2 regions of the Streptomyces sp. NPDC002623 genome follow, and region 2 is predicted to be linked to the other one. Evidence: riboswitches for the same ligand, from Rfam matches in the RefSeq annotation. Region 2 holds a riboswitch; the other holds the start of a gene.
What was found. Region 2 has a riboswitch for glycine ahead of gcvP (aminomethyl-transferring glycine dehydrogenase). Riboswitches for the same ligand answer to the same signal wherever they lie in the genome.

Region 1 (4,405 bases), on a different contig from region 2:
GCGATCTCCGGGTCGAGCTCGTGCAGGGGCGTGTTCAGAACGGTCATCTGGATCCTCAGCCGGCGGTGTAGGCGACGTACTCGTCGGCGGTGAGCAGGTCGTCCGGCTCGTCCGTGACGCGTACCTTGAACAGCCATCCGCCCTCGAAGGGGGCGGAGTTCACCAGCGCCGGGTCGTCGACGACGTCCTGGTTGATCTCGGTGATCTCACCGGTCACCGGCGCGTACAGCTCGCTGACCGACTTGGTCGACTCCAGCTCGCCGCAGGTCTCGCCTGCGGTCACCGTGTCACCGACCGTCGGGAGCTGGACGAACACCACGTCGCCGAGCGCGTTGGCCGCGTGCTCCGTGATGCCGACCGTCGAGACGCCGTTCTCGGCGCCCGACAGCCACTCGTGCTCCTTGCTGTAGCGCAGCTGCTGGGGGTTGCTCATGGCCTGAATTCTCCTGTACGCGAGGGAGTGCTGATGAATGGGGGACTGCTGAGGCCGTGCGTGACCAGCGGGAATGTGCGCAGGGTCACGCCCCGGTGACCGGGTACCGCGCCCAGTGTTTACTTCTGGCGCTTGTAGAACGGCAGCGCCACGACCTCGTACGGCTCATGGGCGCCCCGGATGTCCACGCCGACGCCCGGGGTTCCCGGCGTCGCGTGGGCCGCGTCGACGTAGGCCATCGCGATCGGCTTGCCGAGGGTGGGGGAGGGGGCGCCGGAGGTGACCTCGCCGACCGGCTCGCCGCCGACGACGACGGCGTACCCGGCGCGCGGGACGCGGCGGCCCTCGGCGATCAGCCCGACGAGGACCCGGGGAGGCTGCGAAGCAGCGCGCTCGGCGGCTGCCTCCAGCGCCGTACGCCCCACGAAGTCGCCGTCCTTGCCGAACTTCACCACCCGGCCGAGCCCGGCGTCGAACGGGGTCAGCGAGAGCGACAGCTCGTGCCCGTACAGCGGCATGCCCGCCTCCAGGCGCAGCGTGTCCCGGCAGGACAGCCCGCACGGGACCAGGCCGACGCCCTCGCCCGCCTTGGTCAGCGCCTGCCAGAGCTCGACCGCGTGCTCCGGCTTCACGAACAGCTCGAAGCCGTCCTCACCGGTGTACCCGGTGCGGGCGATGAGGGCCGGGACCCCGGCGACCGTGCCGGGCAGGCCCGCGTAGTACTTCAGGCCGTCGAGGTCGGCGTCGGTGAGCGACTTCAGGATGCCGGGCGACTCGGGTCCCTGTACGGCGATCAGCGCGTAGGCGTCCCGGTCGTCGCGGACCTCGACCTCGAACTCCTCCGCGAGGTTGCTCAGTTCGTTCAGCACGTTCTGGGCGTTGGAAGCGTTGGAGACGATCATGTACTCGGCATCGGCCAGCCGGTACACGATGAGGTCGTCGAGGATGCCGCCGTCCTGGACGCAGATCATGGTGTAGCGGGCCCGGCCCACCCCCACGGCCGCGAGGTCGCCGACGAGGGCGTAATTCAGGAACTCGGCCGCCTGCGGCCCGGTCACCGTGATCTCGCCCATGTGGGAGAGATCGAAGAGGCCGGCCTTCGTGCGGACGGCGTTGTGCTCGTCGCGTTCGGAGCCGTAGCGCAGGGGCATGTCCCAGCCTGCGAAGTCGGTCATCGTCGCGCCGAGCGAACGATGCAGCGCATCGAGCGCGGTGTGACGGGGTACGGAGCTGCTCATCGGACGGTTGTCTCCCAAGGCATGACGGCGAGGTCGTTCCTCCCCATCTGTCATCGGAACCTGAGAGGTTCGTCACGACCCCGCGAAACGGTGGTCCTGACTTGCACCTTGGGTGGGGCCACCGGAAAACAGCGGCCCGCTTTTCAGATGTGCCTCGCCCGCGCGGTAACGGGGCCTGAGAGATTCAAGGGAGGGACTTGCTCCTTCGGCGCCCCAGCGAAACGACAGGCGGACCTGCTGCTGGGGACTCTCCCGCGCGGATTCAAACGGCCGGTATGCAGTTGGCGCGGCCATCATCGCACGGCCCGCCCCGGTCGCGGCAGGCCGCATCTGTAACCGGCTTGTGTCGGTACGCGCACGAAAACGCGAGACGCCACGCATTACCTTCTCTTTACGCTCGATGGGGATGAGGACTTACCTGACCCCAGGGGAGGACGATCACGGTGAACAGGACGACAACGGCGAGGACCACCGCATTCGCGACCGCTTCGGGGCTCGCGCTGCCCGCGCAGCCCGGAGCCCGGGCCCGGGAGGCGTGCGGCCCGCAGCCCGCGCCCGTCGTCCGCGACCTGCGCGAGCGGGGCGGCCGCAGCCCGCACGGTCTGCTCTTCGGCCCCCGTGACCTGGTCGTGGTCACCGGGCTGCCCGGCAGCGGCAAGTCCACGCTCATGAAACGGGCGGTCACCGGCGTCCGCATCGACTCCCAGGACACCCGCGACCGGTGGGACGCCCGCGCGCCCCGCTTCCTGCCCTACGCGCTCTACCGCCCGCTCGTGCGCCTCGCCCACTACGCCGGGCTGCGCCGGGCCCTGCGCGGCGGCAAGGGCGTCGTCGTGCACGACTGCGGCACACAGGCCTGGGTCCGCGACTGGCTGGCCCGCGAGGCCCGCCGCCGTGGCGGCACCCTCCATCTGATCCTCCTCGACGTCGGCGCGGACCAGGCCCTGGAGGGGCAGCGCGAGCGCGGCCGAGGCGTCTCGCGGTACGCGTTCCTGCGGCACCGCCGGGCCGCCGCCCGCCTCCTGCGCTCGGTGGAGAAGGGCGGCCTCCCCGAAGGCTGCGGCTCGGCGGTCCTGCTGGACCGTCCCGCCGCAGACGTACTGAGGCGCATCGCCTTCACGGGCTGAGGCGCCCGGCGGCCGTCTGTGGCGTGATGCGCCGCACAGGCCCTAGCCTTTCAGCCACAGCAGACTGAGCGGTTCTTAGCAGGCGGTAGGCAGATGGATTTCCCCCCGGCGGACTTCCCGACGGACTTTCCCGCGCAGGCACACCCCCATCCGCACGGCGGATGGCCCGGCAACGAGCTGGAGGAGGTGCTCTCCGCCTCCCTCGGCGTGCCGGGAGGCGGCTCCCGGATCGTGGAGGTGCTCGGACGCAGCTTCGTCTGGGTGCCGCTCCCCGGCGGCGGCGGCCCGCACAGCGGCCCCCTCGACCTGCCCACACTGGAGCTGGACGGCCAGGTGTACGTGCCGGTCTTCAGCTCCGAGGAGCAGTTCCGCCAGGTCGTCGGCTCGCACATGTCGTTCACGATCGCGCCGGCCGTGGAGTTCGCCCGCGGGCTGCCCCCGCAGGTGGGCATCATGGTCAACCCCGAGGGCCTGGTCGGCATCCCGCTGCCGCCGCCGGCCGTGGCCGAGCTGTGCCGGGCGGGCCGCAGCCCGCTGGACGGTTCCGCGAGCGGCGGCCGGGTCCGCCTCTACGAGCCCGACTGGCAGGACGACCCGATCGACTTCCTGGCCGCGGCCTCCGCGGAGTTCGAGGCCACGGGCGCGATCCGCACGGCCCGCCGCTGCCTGGCCGCCGTCGAGACGGCGGACCCGGCGATGTTCGTCGGCGTCGAACTGTTCGGGCTCCCCCAGGAGTCCCCGTGGGAGGGCGACCTGCGCGCCGTGCCGCTGGAGGCGCTGAGCAGGGCGCTCACGAAGACCGCGGCCCCCTGGCCGGTCAACCTGGTCCTGCTGGACGTGGCCCAGGATCCGGTGGCCGACTGGATGAGGGAACGGGTCCGCCCCTTCTACTCACGCTAGGGCGGCCCACCGGGGCGCGGGGCCGTGCCGATGCGCGGCTCCGCCGCGGGACGCGATCGAACACCCGCGGCCCACACCCGACAACGCACCACAAGCCCTGAGCTCTTGGGCGCTTAAGCTTGACCCCAACGCGGGGCAACTTCTCGAAGGGGCGATAAAAAGTGAGCGCTGGCACTGCCGCGACCGGCTCGGTCGAGCACATGCTGCGCCAGGTCACGCCCGGGCGCTACGACGCCTACGAGGCCCTCCTGCGCGCGCTCGCGACCCCCGCCTCAGGCCAGGTCTGGATGCTGTTGTGGCACGGCCAGGCCGGCTCCCCGGACGCCCAGTACGGGAACATGGAGGTGGACGGCCACGGTTACGCGCCCTGCGTGACCTCCGCCCAGGAGCTCAGCGCCAGCGGCTGGAACCGCTCGTACGAGGTGGTCGACGGAGTCGACGTGGCCCGCACGCTCTACCCCGACCACTACGGCCTCTGGCTGAACCCGCACGGCCCCGGCGGCGGCGTCGGCATCCCCTGGCTGGATCTGCGCCGTATCGCCACCGGGTTGGAGCGCCAGCCCGCCGGCCCGCTGCGGCTGTCCGAGCCCGCCATCGAGATCCCGCAGTTCTACGCTCTGCTCGCGCAGAACGCCCACCGCGCCCCCGCGGTCCGCGCGCTGCGCCGGGCGTGGGTGCAGCCGGCGCTGGGCGCGCCCTACCTGGCC
Region 2 (4,405 bases):
CTGGGGCCCCGTGGAGTGGTCGCGACCGCTTCCTACGAGGCGCGCGTCTTCGGGGTGCACTCGGCGATGCCCATGGCCCAGGCGCGCCGACTGGCCCCGAACGCCGCCTATCTCGTTCCGCGCTTCGCGTTCTACCGGTCGATCAGCGAGCAGGTCATGGCGTTGCTGGGAGCGCTTTCGCCGTTGGTGGAGCCGCTGAGCCTGGACGAGGCGTTCGTGGATCTGGAGGCCGGGGAAGCGGCCTGGGACAGTGAGTCGGCGGAGCTGGCCGGCGTCCGGCTGCGCACGGACATACGGGCTGTCACGGGTCTCACCGGCTCGGTGGGGCTGGCCTCCTGCAAGATGCTCGCGAAGATCGCCTCGGAGCAGGCGAAGCCCGACGGCCTGGCGCTGATCGAGCCGGGCACCGAGCGGGCGCTGCTCGGGCCCATGTCGGCGCGGATCCTGCCGGGGGTCGGCCCGGCGACGGGGGACCATCTGAGGCGGGCCGGGATCACCACGGTCGACGAGATCGCCGAGGCTGGTGAGGACGAGCTGGTTCGGCTGCTGGGCAAGGCCCACGGGCATGCCCTGTACGCGATGGCGCTGGCGCGTGACGACCGGCCCGTGGTGTCCGAGCGGGAGACCAAGTCGGTCTCGGTCGAGGACACGTACGACGTGGACATCCACGATCGGGTCCGGGTCGAGCTGGAGGTGCAGCGGCTCGCGGACCGGTGTGTGCGCAGGCTGCGGGGGGCCGGTCTGTCGGGGCGGACGATCGTGCTGAAGGTGCGGCGCTACGACTTTTCGACGCTCACCCGGTCCGAGACGCTGCGTGGGCCCACCGACGATCCGACGGTGATCCGGGAGGCGGCGGCCCGGTTGCTGGACTCCGTGGACACGACGGGCGGGGTGCGGCTCCTCGGGGTGGGCGTCAGCGGTCTGGCGGACTTCACGCAGGAGGACCTGTTCGCGCAGGCCGCGGAGGAGCGGTCGGAGGGGATCGAGGAGGAACTCGCGGACGAGCCCGTCCGTGAGGAGCCGGTGGGGGCCGAGCGTCAGTGGCGTCCTGGACACGATGTGCGGCATGCCGAGCTCGGGCACGGGTGGGTGCAGGGCAGTGGGCTGGGCCGGGTCACCGTGCGGTTCGAGACCCCGCAGTCGGAGCCGGGACGGGTGCGGACGTTCCGTACCGACGACCCGGGGCTGGAGCCTGCGGATCCGCTGCCGCTGGTGCGGCGAAGACCTGCGGTCGGCTCCGGGAACTCTCGCTGAGGTCGATCAGTTACACAGAGTGAAGCGGTTCGAAGTATGGGGTGGGTCGGAGCGGTGGCGGTGTCCGGAGAGGCGGCGCCGACGGCGGATGGGGAGCTGCATGAAACTGCACGGAGGTCGGTTCGCGGACCCGGCCGCGGTGTCGCCGGAGCGTGAGGCCGAGATGCGCCAGGTGGCGGATCGGGTCACCCGGTGGTGCGCGAACCGGAGCGACGTGGTCGGGTTGCTCCTCGTTGGGTCCTGCGCGCGTGGGGCCGCGCGTCCCGACTCGGACGTCGACCTCCTGCTGCTGTCGACGGCGCCGGATCGGTACGCCGCCGACGAGGCGTGGGGGCGTGAGCTGTCCCTGGGGGAGGTGATCCGGGTCCAGGAATGGGGGCCGGTCACCGAATGGCGGTATGCCACCGCTTCCGGCCTGGAGGTCGAGGTGGGCGTCGGCTCTCCCCGCTGGGCGCGGACCGATCCGGTCGACGCCGGAACGCGAAGAGTCGTCACGGATGGCGCCCGGCCGCTGTACGACCCTGCCGGGATACTCGGGGCGCTGATACGGGCCTGTGCCTGAGGCGGCTCAGCTCTCGTCCGTGCCGGCGAGCCGGCCGAAGTCGTGGTCGGGGAGCGGGGGAGGGGCGCCCACGTCCAGGCCGTAGTGGTGGTAGAGCTGGAGTTCCTGCTCCGGGGAGAGGTGCCGGCCCACGCCGAAGTCGGGGGCGTCCTTGATCAGGGCCCGTTCGAAGGGGATGTGCAGGGTGCCCTCGACCAGCTCGCTGGGCTCCAGGGGGACGAAGGCGTCGCGGGAGAACAGGCCGGTTCGTATGGCCGCCCACTCGGGCACGCCGGTCGCGTCGTCGAGGTAGACCTCGTCGACGGTGCCGATCTTGGTGCCGTTGCGGTCGAACGCCTTGCGGCCGATCAGGTGGCGCGGATCGATGTCGGTCTGCACGGGCCCTCCATTTGGTCGCAACTCATCCGTAAGCACTACAAAAGAGCACATCGGGACGGGCGGCCACTCGAAGGGGGTCGCGTTGACCTCGCTGGTAGTCTGACAACGGCTGCTGACCCCGTGCGGGAGAGTCCTCCGGACACCATCGGAGGCGCCGAAGGAGCAACTCCTCCCCGGAATCTCTCAGGCTCACGTACCGCACGGACGAGGTCACTCTGGAAAGCAGAGCGGGTGTCGACGGCGTCGACGGCTCCCGCTCTCACCGACGGTGAAAGCCGGTTGCCCTCGGGCGGCCGGTGAAGCTCTCAGGTCGAGATGACAGAGGGGGAGGTCGTCCGGGTACCCGCGCCGTGGTGACCCTCGAAGGTCGTGTCAGACCAGGAGGCCTCCGTAATGACAGCCCATCGCATTCCGCTCTCCGAGCTCGAGCAGGGAATTCCCTTCGAGCAGCGTCACATCGGGCCCGACCACGAGGCACGGGCCAAGATGCTCGCGCAGGTCGGCTACGGCTCGCTCGACGAGCTCACCGCCGCCGCGGTCCCGGCTGTGATCCAGAACGCCGACGCGCTGGACCTGCCGGGCGCGCGCACCGAGGCCGAGGTGCTGGCCGAGCTGCGTTCGCTGGCCGACCGCAACCAGGTCCTCGACTCGATGATCGGGCTCGGCTACTACGGGACGTTCACACCGCCCGTCATCCTGCGCAACGTCATGGAGAACCCGGCCTGGTACACGGCGTACACCCCGTACCAGCCGGAGATCTCCCAGGGCCGGCTCGAGGCGCTGCTGAACTTCCAGACCATGGTCGCCGACCTGACCGGGCTGCCGACCTCGGGTGCGTCGCTGCTCGACGAGGGCACGGCCGCCGCCGAGGCGATGGCGCTGTCCCGGCGCATGGGGAAGAACAAGAAGGGCCTCTTCCTCATCGACGCGGACGTGCTGCCGCAGACCATCGCCGTGATCGAGACCCGGGCCGAGCCGACGGGCGTGGAGGTCGTCGTCGCCGACCTGAGCGAGGGCATTCCGGCGGGGATCGCCGAGCGTGAGATCAACGGCGTGCTCGTGCAGTACCCCGGCGCCTCCGGTGCCGTACGCGATCTCGGGGCGATCGTCGAGCAGGCGCACGGGCTCGGCGCGCTCGTCACCGTTGCCGCGGATCTGCTCGCGCTGACGCTGCTGAAGTCGCCCGGTGAGCTGGGGGCGGACATCGCGGTCGGCACCACGCAGCGGTTCGGTGTGCCGATGGGGTTCGGCGGGCCGCACGCCGGCTATATGGCGGTCCACGAGAAGTTCGCGCGCAGCCTGCCCGGGCGGCTGGTGGGCGTGTCCGTGGACGCGGACGGGAACAAGGCCTACCGGCTGGCGCTGCAGACGCGTGAGCAGCACATCCGGCGGGAGAAGGCGACGAGCAACATCTGCACGGCGCAGGTGCTGCTGGCCGTGATGGCGGGGATGTACGCGGTCTACCACGGGCCCGACGGGCTGCGGGCGATCGCCCGACGTACGCACCGGTACGCGTCGGTCCTGGCTGCCGGGCTCGAGGCCGGCGGGGTCGAGGTCGTGCACGGGTCGTACTTCGACACGCTGACCGTGCGGGTGCCCGCGAAGGCCGCCGAGGTCGTCGCCGCTGCTCGGGAGCGCGGGGTGAACCTGCACCTCGTCGACGCCGACCAGGTGTCGATCTCCTGTGACGAGACCACCGCGCGGGCCCAGGTGGCCGTGGTCTGGGCGGCCTTCGGGGTGGAGGGCGACATCGAGTCGCTCGACGCGTCCACCGAGGAGGCGCTGCCCGCCGCGCTGCTGCGGTCCGACGAGATCCTGGCGCACCCGGTCTTCCACCAGCACCGCTCCGAGACCGCGATGCTGCGCTATCTGCGCAGGCTCGCCGACCGGGACTACGCGCTCGACCGGGGCATGATCCCGCTGGGCTCCTGCACCATGAAGCTCAACGCGACCACCGAGATGGAGCCGGTCACCTGGCCCGAGTTCGGGCAGTTGCACCCCTTCGCACCGGTCGAGCAGGTGCAGGGCTACCTCACGCTCATCCGTGAGCTGGAGGAGCGGCTCGCCGAGGTCACCGGGTACGACAAGGTGTCCCTGCAGCCGAACGCCGGGTCGCAGGGGGAGCTGGCCGGGCTGCTCGCCGTCCGCGGTTACCACCGGGGCAACGGGGACGAGCAGCGGACCGTGTGCCTCATCCCGTCCTCCGCGCAC

Region 1: another riboswitch for glycine. It lies ahead of gcvT (glycine cleavage system aminomethyltransferase GcvT); the one in region 2 lies ahead of gcvP (aminomethyl-transferring glycine dehydrogenase).

Annotation. Positions count from the first base shown of each region.
Region 1 is NZ_JBSFWB010000080.1:55-4,459, forward strand. Features, by position in the region: gene gcvH (glycine cleavage system protein GcvH) at 56-433, opposite strand; gene gcvT (glycine cleavage system aminomethyltransferase GcvT) at 553-1,671, opposite strand; glycine riboswitch at 1,709-1,824, opposite strand; glycine riboswitch at 1,825-1,936, opposite strand; gene ACWD4O_RS47960 (AAA family ATPase) at 2,115-2,798, shown strand; gene ACWD4O_RS47965 (enhanced serine sensitivity protein SseB) at 2,892-3,698, shown strand; gene ACWD4O_RS47970 (enhanced serine sensitivity protein SseB C-terminal domain-containing protein) at 3,899-4,405, shown strand, end outside.
Region 2 is NZ_JBSFWB010000016.1:216,017-220,421, reverse strand. Features, by position in the region: gene ACWD4O_RS28095 (DNA polymerase IV) at 1-1,254, shown strand, start outside; gene ACWD4O_RS28090 (nucleotidyltransferase domain-containing protein) at 1,355-1,816, shown strand; gene ACWD4O_RS28085 (PRC-barrel domain-containing protein) at 1,823-2,194, opposite strand; glycine riboswitch at 2,308-2,403, shown strand; gene gcvP (aminomethyl-transferring glycine dehydrogenase) at 2,588-4,405, shown strand, end outside.